Regions from separate parts of the Aeromicrobium changchenzhani genome, predicted to be linked through region 1. Evidence: riboswitches for the same ligand, from Rfam matches in the RefSeq annotation. Region 1 holds a riboswitch; the other holds the start of a gene.
What was found. A riboswitch is a leader RNA that binds a small molecule or an ion and turns the genes downstream of it on or off. The one in region 1 is predicted to bind thiamine pyrophosphate.

Region 1 (4,074 bases):
TGATTGCGGCACCGATCAACGGCGGCACGGCCGCGGAGGTCAGGAATTGGCCGGTGTTCTGGGTGCCGAGGGCTCGGCCCGACCAGTACGGGCCACCGATCTCGGCCACCGAGGTGAACGCAAGGCCGTTGTCGGCAACGGTGATGATCGACGCGATCACCATCAACGTGATCGCAAGCGGAGTTCCCTCGAGCAGGCCGAGGGCAAGCATTGACAACATCGCCGCGACCGAAACGATGCGCATCGGGCCCAATCTGCTGCCGACTCGATCGGACCAAACGCCGGCGCCGACCCGACCGGCCGAACCCAACAGTTGGACCGCGGCGATGAGCGCGCCTGCGGCGAACGCGGACCATCCCTTATCGCTGATGAGCCAGACAACCGCATATGTCCACACGGTGAATTGTGGGATGACCAGCAACATGGATGACACGTGAATCCGCCACAGACGATCGTCGCGGCGGTAAGGATTCACCAGATGACCGAGATCGGCGGCTTGCTGCCGGGTCGGTCGCGGCGGATCGACAATGAGCAGGCCGATCAAGAGCGCGATCAAACACAGGCAGGCCGGGACCAGGATTGCGGTGAACAGGCCGAAATTTTTGGCGGTCACCGGGATGATCAATGCGGCGAGTCCGACGCCGAGCGGTTGTGCGGTCTGGCGGATACCCATCGCGAAGCCACGCTGATCGGCGGGGAACCAGCCGACAACGATGCGCCCGCTGGCTGAGCTGGCGCTGGCGCCGCCCATGCCGCCGAGGAACAGGAAGACGGCGAGCGCAGCGTACGAGTGGGAGGTGAAAGCCGCCGCGAACGCCGAGACGGTGATGAGCGTCATCCCGTATGCCATCGAGCGCCGCTCACCGATCCGGTCGACCACCGCGCCCCAGAGGATCAGCGTCAGCGTCGTACCGACGAGCGGGGCTGAAGCGATCAGACCAGCGTGAACGAGCGAGAGTCCGCGTTCGAGGTGGAGCAGCGGGATGAGGAATGGTGCCGCGCTGATGAACACGGTGCCAGCGATCTGTCCGGCCATGCTGACTGCCAGCATCAGCCATCGATTGGGCGTGCGCTCAGCGATCATCAAGCGACATCATATTCCTCCGCATGGGCGGTGCCCCAGCAACCTAATCCCGCCGCAATTAGGTGGCTGAGACACCGCCGGGGGAGTCGAGAGGTTGCTGAGACACCGCTCAACGGGTGAAGGTACCGACCGAGGCCAATGCCTCGCGCAGCAGCGCGCCTCTGCCACCTTCCATATCGTCCAGGACTTCGGTGCTCAGCGCCTCCTCCGGCGTGAGCCAAGTGAGTTCGAGCGCATCCTGGCGGGGCTGGCAGTCGCCGGTGACCGGGATGACGTAGGCGAGCGCAACCGCATGCTGGCGCGGGTCATGGAGCGGCGTGACGCCCGGCAGCGGGAAATATTCGGCCACCGAGAACGGCACTGTGCTGACTGGCAACTGCGGAAAGGCAGTCGGTCCGAGATCTTTCTCGAGGTTTCGAAGCAGCGCGTCGCGGACTGATTCACCGTGCATGACGCGGCCTGAAACGAGCGTTCGGGTGAGTTCGCCAGTTGTTGCCGATCCGCGCAGCAGTATGCCGATTAGCTCGACATGGCCGAGTGCATCGATCCGTACGGGCACCGCTTCGACATACAGAATCGGCACTCGTGATCGCGTCTCCTCGAGTGCGATGTCGGAGAGCCAGCCGGGATTGGGATCGGGAGTGCGTACAGAAGCCATAACGCATTCTCGCAGTTGCTACGTTTCTTCCCATGACTGAAACGCCCGATGCGGACGCAATCGCTCTCGCGCAGCAACTCCTCGACGATGCGCGGGAGGGAAATGCCGAGCACCTGACGGCCTATTTGGACGCGGGAGTGCCGGTCGAATTGACCGATACGGCGGGCAACACCCTGCTCATGCTGGCGGCCTATCACGGTCATACGTCGATCCTGGCAGCACTTATCGAGCGCGGTGCGAACGTTGATGCGATCAATGATCGTGGCCAGTCGCCGATCGCCGGTGCATTGTTTAAAGGTGACGAAGAAGTTGTCGCACTGCTGCTCGCCGCGGATGCGGATCTCGATGTAGGCACGCCCTCGGGCCGGGCTGCAGCCGAGATGTTCGATCGCACGGACCTGCTGGGCGGTGTCTGAGCAACCGCATCGGCGGCTTGGGTTCAAGGGTCGTGGCAACACTCGGCAGGCTGAAAGGTTGCCCAGCCACCGCCGGGTCGGGTTGGCTTGAAGGAGGTACGCTGGACTCACATGACAGGGGAGCGCCTTGCAGACGGTGCTGAGAGTGCGGATCCACCGCAGACCCTTGAACCTGCTCCGGTTAGTACCGGCGAAGGGAGTCCGCATGACAACATCTGTGCAACCCTCCAAAGTCCGTGAGTTCTTTTCTTATCGGACCATCGATCTGGTCACCATCGCCACCTTGGGTGTCGCCTTCGGTGTCATCTTCTGGGGCTGGGGGAAGCTGTATGAGCCGATCAGCAACCTGCTCAACCTGAGCTATCCGCCATCGGCGGGTCTCATGGTTGGCCCCTGGCTGATGGCCGGTGTGGTGGGCGGTCTAATCGTCCGCAGAGCCGGCGCGGCGCTCGTGACCGAGATCATCGCGGCTGCTGTGTCCGCATTGGTTCCCGGCGGGACCCAATGGGGTATGAGCGTGCTGGTTTCGGGATTCTGGCAGGGCCTTGGCGCCGAATTGATTTTGGCGGTTTTCCTCTACAAACGCTTCGGCATCTTTGCGGCGGCGCTTGCTGGCATCTTGTCGGCGGCCTTCGAAGGCGCGTATGAATGGCAGGCCTATTACCCCGATTGGGAATGGCCCTACCGGTTTGCGCATCTGGGCTTCCTGGCTGTCTCGGGTGCCATCATCGCGGGTGCGGGTGGCTGGGCGTTGACGCGCGCGCTCGCCCGAGCTGGCGTGCTTGATTCCTTCGGGCCGGGGCGCGAAGCCAGTCCCGAGGTGTGACGTCCATGGCCGCCGGGGCTCGTTTCTGCGGGTTTTCCTGGCGGCCGCTCGGTCGTCGTGAGCCAGTGATCGCTGGCTTCGATCTCACCATCGAAGCTGGCGAGCGCGTCCTCATCACCGGGCCGAGTGGCGCCGGAAAATCGACCCTTTTGTATGCGCTTGCAGGCGCTCTGGGAACCACCATCGCCGGGGACAAGAGCGGTGACGTTGAGGTGGACGGCCGCATCGGCTTGCTATTGCAAAATCCCGGCGATGCCGTCGTCGCGGAGCGCATCGGACGCGATGTGGCATTCGGGCCAGAGAATCTCGGGTTGTCGCGAGTTGAGATCGCCCGGCGAGTGACCGCTGCGCTTGCGGCGGTCGGGCTCCCATACCGTGCAGATCACTTCACCACGGCACTGTCCGGCGGGGAACTCCAGCGGCTCGCGCTAGCCGGCGTACTCGCGATGGAGCCGCAGTTGTTGCTGCTTGATGAACCGACATCGATGCTTGATGAGATTAATGCGACGGCCGTACGACGGGCAATCATCGATGCTGCCGGCGATTCGACCCTCATCGTCGTCGAACATCACATCGGCCCGTGGCTGGAGCATGTTGATCGGGTCATCGTGCTCTCCAAGGATGGCTGCATAGTCAGCGATGGACCACCCACCTCGTTGACGGCGGCGAACCTTCCGGACGGTGTCTGGGCGCCCGGGCTGCCGACGCCAACGCCCTTGGAGATTCCCCAAGCGTTGGTTCAACCGCGCGCCGATCCGCTGCGCATCGCGCTGAGTGAGGTGAGCGTCGATCTGCGTACGCGCACTCTTCGCGGTGCCGAGACATCACATGCGCTGACCGCATTCAGCGCGGATCTCGAACCGGGCGCAATCACGGCGCTCAGAGGACCGAGCGGCGCGGGCAAATCCACGGCGCTGGCTACTTTCGCAGGCCTGCTCACACCACGATCGGGGACCGTCACCCCCCGCGTGAATGCTTGGCGATCACCGAAACTTGCCGGCGCAATCGGCTGGGTCCCACAAAATCCTGAGCACGGATTCCTCGCACGGACAGTCGCCGAGGAAGTCGAAAAAACCTCTGCGCGGCTCGG
Region 2 (4,074 bases), 1.1 Mb from region 1:
GCGTTGGTGATCGCCTGGATGTTGCGGGGGTTCAGGATGCCCAAGCCCGATCCAATCGGGGCACCTAGCGGCATGACCGCGGCACAGCCCAAGCCCTCGAGCTTGCGGGCGATGATCGGGTCGTCGTTGGTGTAGGCCAGCACCACGAAGTCATCTGCCACGAGCTGCTCGGCGGCCTTGAGGAGCTCGATGGGATCGGGGAGCAGCGTGATGTCGTCGGCGATGACTTCGAGCTTGACCCAGTTGGTTGCACACGCTTCCTGTGCAAGCCGAGCGGTCAGGACCGCCTCCTTGGCCGAAAAGCAGCCAGCGGTGTTGGGCAGCGCCTTGATGCCATTGCGTTCCAGCAGGTCCCAGATGGAGCCCTCGTCGCCGGTCTGCACGCGACGCATGGCGATCGTGGTCAGCTCGGTGCCCGAAGCTAACAGTGCCCGCTCCAGTCCGAGCAGGCTTGATGCTCCTCCGGTTCCCATCACGAGCCGTGAGTCGAAGCGCACGCCGGCTATGTACATGGGTTTATGAGTCATGGTCATCCTCCCTGAACTGCCTGCACGATCTCGATGTGGTCGCCGGCGTGTACGGCCGTCGAGGCCCACGCGCCCCGCGGGACCACGGATTGGTTGACGGCGGCGGCAACGCCGCGGAGACTGCCGCCACCCACAAGGGTGGTGCCGGGGGCGAACTCGGCGACGATCATGTCAAGGGAGGCCTCGGTGGCGAGTGGGTGCTCTTTGCCGTTGATGACGACGGTCATGGTGCTCATGCAGGCTCCTTCACGGTGAATCTCATCGGGTCGGCCATCGACCACAGGTCGTCGAGCGGGCGCTCGGCGAAGATGTCATCGCACGCCGAGGACGTGAGCGCCGACAGCAGTATGCCGTTGCGGTAGTGGCCGGTGGCCAGGATCAGTCCCGGCGTGGCGGTCTGCCCCAGCAGCGGCAGGTTGTCGGGCGTACCGGGCCTGGCGCGCGCGTCGAGGGCGGCGATCGGCACCTCGTCCAGGCCGGGGATGATTGCTCGCGCATCGCGCAACAACCCAAAGACACCGCCGACGGTGGACTGGCGGTCATCGGGTAGCTCTTCGCACGTGGCGCCGATGATGATCTCGCCGCCGGGGCGCCACACGACGTAGATGGGGCGTTGCTGCACGAACCCTCGTACGATGCGCGCCGCGCCGATCCAGTCCATATCGCGACCGTCAAGACGGATGATCTGACCCTTGACCGCTCGCGTAGGGGCGGTGATGTGCGCGAGTGGAGCCACGATGGACCGCGCGGCGTGACCCGCAGCGACCACGACGCGCTCCGCCAGATAGGCGACGCCGTCGGTGTCGACGGCTCCGGTCACGGCCCCGCTGGCATCGACCAGGAGACGATCGGCCGCGACGCGAATGGTTTCGACGCCTAGGTCGCGCAGGATCTGAGACAGCGCGCGGTGCAGGGAACGCGGATCGACCTGGTGGTCGCCGGGAACCCAGTAGGCGCCGGCGATGCGGGGCCCGAGCAGCGGTTCGCGGGCGCGCGCCTCTGCGATGGTCAACTCATGGGCCTCCAGGCCCCAACGGCGCTGCATGTCTCGTAGCCGCAGCAGTTCTTGGGCGTCGCCAGCGTCATAGGCGACTGTCAAGATGCCACTGGTTCGAAAGTCGATGTCAGTCCCGGAGGTGTGCTCGACCTCGGCCGCGAAGACGGGCCACGCGGCCGCCGATGCAACGTTGAGTCGTACAAGGTCGTGTTCTGCGAAGTTGGCCTCGGTGACGGGCGCCAGCATGCCTGCCGCAGCATACGAGGCGCCATCGCCGGGTCGCGGATCCAAACACGCCACGGTCAGGCCTGCTACACGGGCTCGCCACGCGGCGATCGCGCCCACCACACCTTGGCCAACGACCAAGACGTCGGTGGTCGAAGTCCTCATGAATGCTCCCTTCGCTGGCATGATCCAGATCAGGTTCAGCGGTCGGCCAAAGTGCCCTCTCAGCCCAGATCGTCGCCAGGCTCCCGCGCAGCACCCACCCTACGCCGCTACGACCCTGTGCTAGCGTCGCCGGGTAATGACACGGGGTGCCCCGCAACCGGCGGAGCTGAGATGACACCCGCGAACCTGATGCAGTTAATACTGGCGAAGGGATGTCACGGCTATGGCCGTAGTTACATTCACCGATGACCTGTGGGCCGGCACCGCCGACCTCCGCCGCGCGATCGACGAGCTCGAATTCCTCGAACACCTCGGCGCGGGCACTCTGCCGCTCGACGACTTCGCTTTCTACGTCCGCCAAGATGCGTTGTACCTGGCCGGCTACGCGAAGGCGCTCGCCTTGCTCGCCGCCCGTGCCCCGCACCCCGAAGCCGCCGCATTCTGGGCATCGTCAGCGCATACCGCGGCGGTGGTGGAAACAACCTTGCACAGCGGGATCCTCACCCAGATCTCGGACCCGCACATTGTCGAGGAACACTCGCCGACGTGCCTAGGTTATGTGTCGTATCTCGTGGCTACCGCGGCGACAGCGCCCTATCCGGTGGCCGCCGCCGCGGTCCTGCCGTGTTTTTGGATCTACGCCCACGTCGGTGCGCGGCTGGCAAGAAGCGCCTCCGCACTGTTGGCCACCGACCCCGACCACCCGTATGCCACCTGGGTGGCGACCTATGACGGCGAAGAATTCCAGGCAGCGGTACGCACCGCCCGTCGAACAGTCGATGAAGCCGCTGCCACGGCAACAAAGACCGAACGCGAGGCGATGGCTGATACGTTTGCCACCGCAACCCGGTACGAGCTGCTGTTCTGGCACAGTGCCTTCCAGCGCCAGCCCTGGCCGACCGTGTGAGGACCGTCATCCGTGGCCTTGGCGCCGCGCTCACTCTGACTCTCGCACTCACAAGCTGTGCACAGGGCCCGGAATCAACTGGGGCGACGGTCCGCTTCGCGCTCGATTGGACGCCCAACACGAACCACACCGGTCTATATGTGGCACTCAGCGAAGGATACTTCGAGGACGCTGGCATCGACGTCAGGGTTCTCCCCTACAACGAAACCCAGCCCGACCAGCTCATCGACGCGGGCAATGCCGAGTTCGGCGTGAGTTTCCACGATGCTTCCGTGCTGGCACAGGCCAGCGGTGCCGACGTGATCTCGGTGATGGCGCCGTTGCAACATTGGGCGACAGCCATCGGGGTTCGCGCCGACGACGACACGATCACCCGGCCGCGGGACTTGGACGGCAAGACATACGCAGGTTTCGGTGCCCCGTATGAGCAGCCGGCGCTGAGCCAAGTTATCAAGAATGACGGCGGCAAGGGTGAGTTCAAGACAGTCACGCTGGGCACGTCGGCATACGAGGCGCTCTATTCGGGCAAGGTTGACTTCACCATCCCATTCCTCGTCTGGGAAGGATTCGCCGCCGAGCACAACGGCACACCGATGAAGTATTTCAAGTACACCGATTTCGGCTTCCCCGATGCCTACGCGATCGTGATCGACGCGAACCGCGACTGGCTTCAGAAGCATCCGAAGCAGGCACGCGCATTCGTCGGCGCCCTGCAGAAGGGTTACGCCTTTGCGGCGAATGACCCGGCCGCCGCCGCAACGATCCTAATCGCGGCAAATCCGGGCACGTTCGCCGACAAGAAGCTCGTGCAGGAGAGCCAAGCCGAGCTGTCATCGGACTACCTCAAGGCCGATGACGGCACCGTTGGGACGCAGACCCTCAATCAGTGGAGCGGCTATGCCGACTTCCTCTTAGAGAACGGCATCCTCACCGATGAAGACGGCACCACGATCACCGAACGGCCCGACTGGTCGGCGTACTTCACCAACGACTACCTGTCGAAATAGCCCCGGGTGCATATCGTCGAAAAGGGCAGAACGACTGCCCGCACCATTTTACCGGCGGCCATCGCGCTCGCTGCGGTGTTGCTGATCTGGCAGACCTACGTCTGGGCGCAGGGCATCGAAGCGCGGCTCCTGCCGTCGCCGATCCGGGTGGCGCAGCAGGGCTGGGTCAACCGGGAACCGTTATGGCTAAACACTCGGGCGACGCTGTTCGTCACGCTTGTAGGGTTTGGTGTCTCTCTCGTGTTC

Region 2: another riboswitch for thiamine pyrophosphate. It lies ahead of thiO (glycine oxidase ThiO); the one in region 1 lies ahead of AC2YB9_RS01580 (ECF transporter S component).

What each region holds. Positions count from the first base shown of each region.
Region 1 covers NZ_CM172480.1:291,962-296,035, forward strand. Annotated here, with positions in the region: gene AC2YB9_RS01565 (MFS transporter) at 1-1,084, opposite strand, end outside; gene AC2YB9_RS01570 (NUDIX hydrolase family protein) at 1,194-1,742, opposite strand; gene AC2YB9_RS01575 (ankyrin repeat domain-containing protein) at 1,775-2,158, shown strand; TPP riboswitch at 2,265-2,374, shown strand; gene AC2YB9_RS01580 (ECF transporter S component) at 2,364-2,984, shown strand; gene AC2YB9_RS01585 (ABC transporter ATP-binding protein) at 2,990-4,074, shown strand, end outside.
Region 2 covers NZ_CM172480.1:2,719,626-2,723,699, forward strand. Annotated here, with positions in the region: gene AC2YB9_RS13715 (thiazole synthase) at 1-527, opposite strand, end outside; gene thiS (sulfur carrier protein ThiS) at 530-763, opposite strand; gene thiO (glycine oxidase ThiO) at 760-1,914, opposite strand; TPP riboswitch at 1,904-2,011, opposite strand; TPP riboswitch at 2,047-2,144, shown strand; gene AC2YB9_RS13730 (TenA family protein) at 2,138-2,821, shown strand; gene AC2YB9_RS13735 (ABC transporter substrate-binding protein) at 2,818-3,828, shown strand; gene AC2YB9_RS13740 (ABC transporter permease) at 3,835-4,074, shown strand, end outside.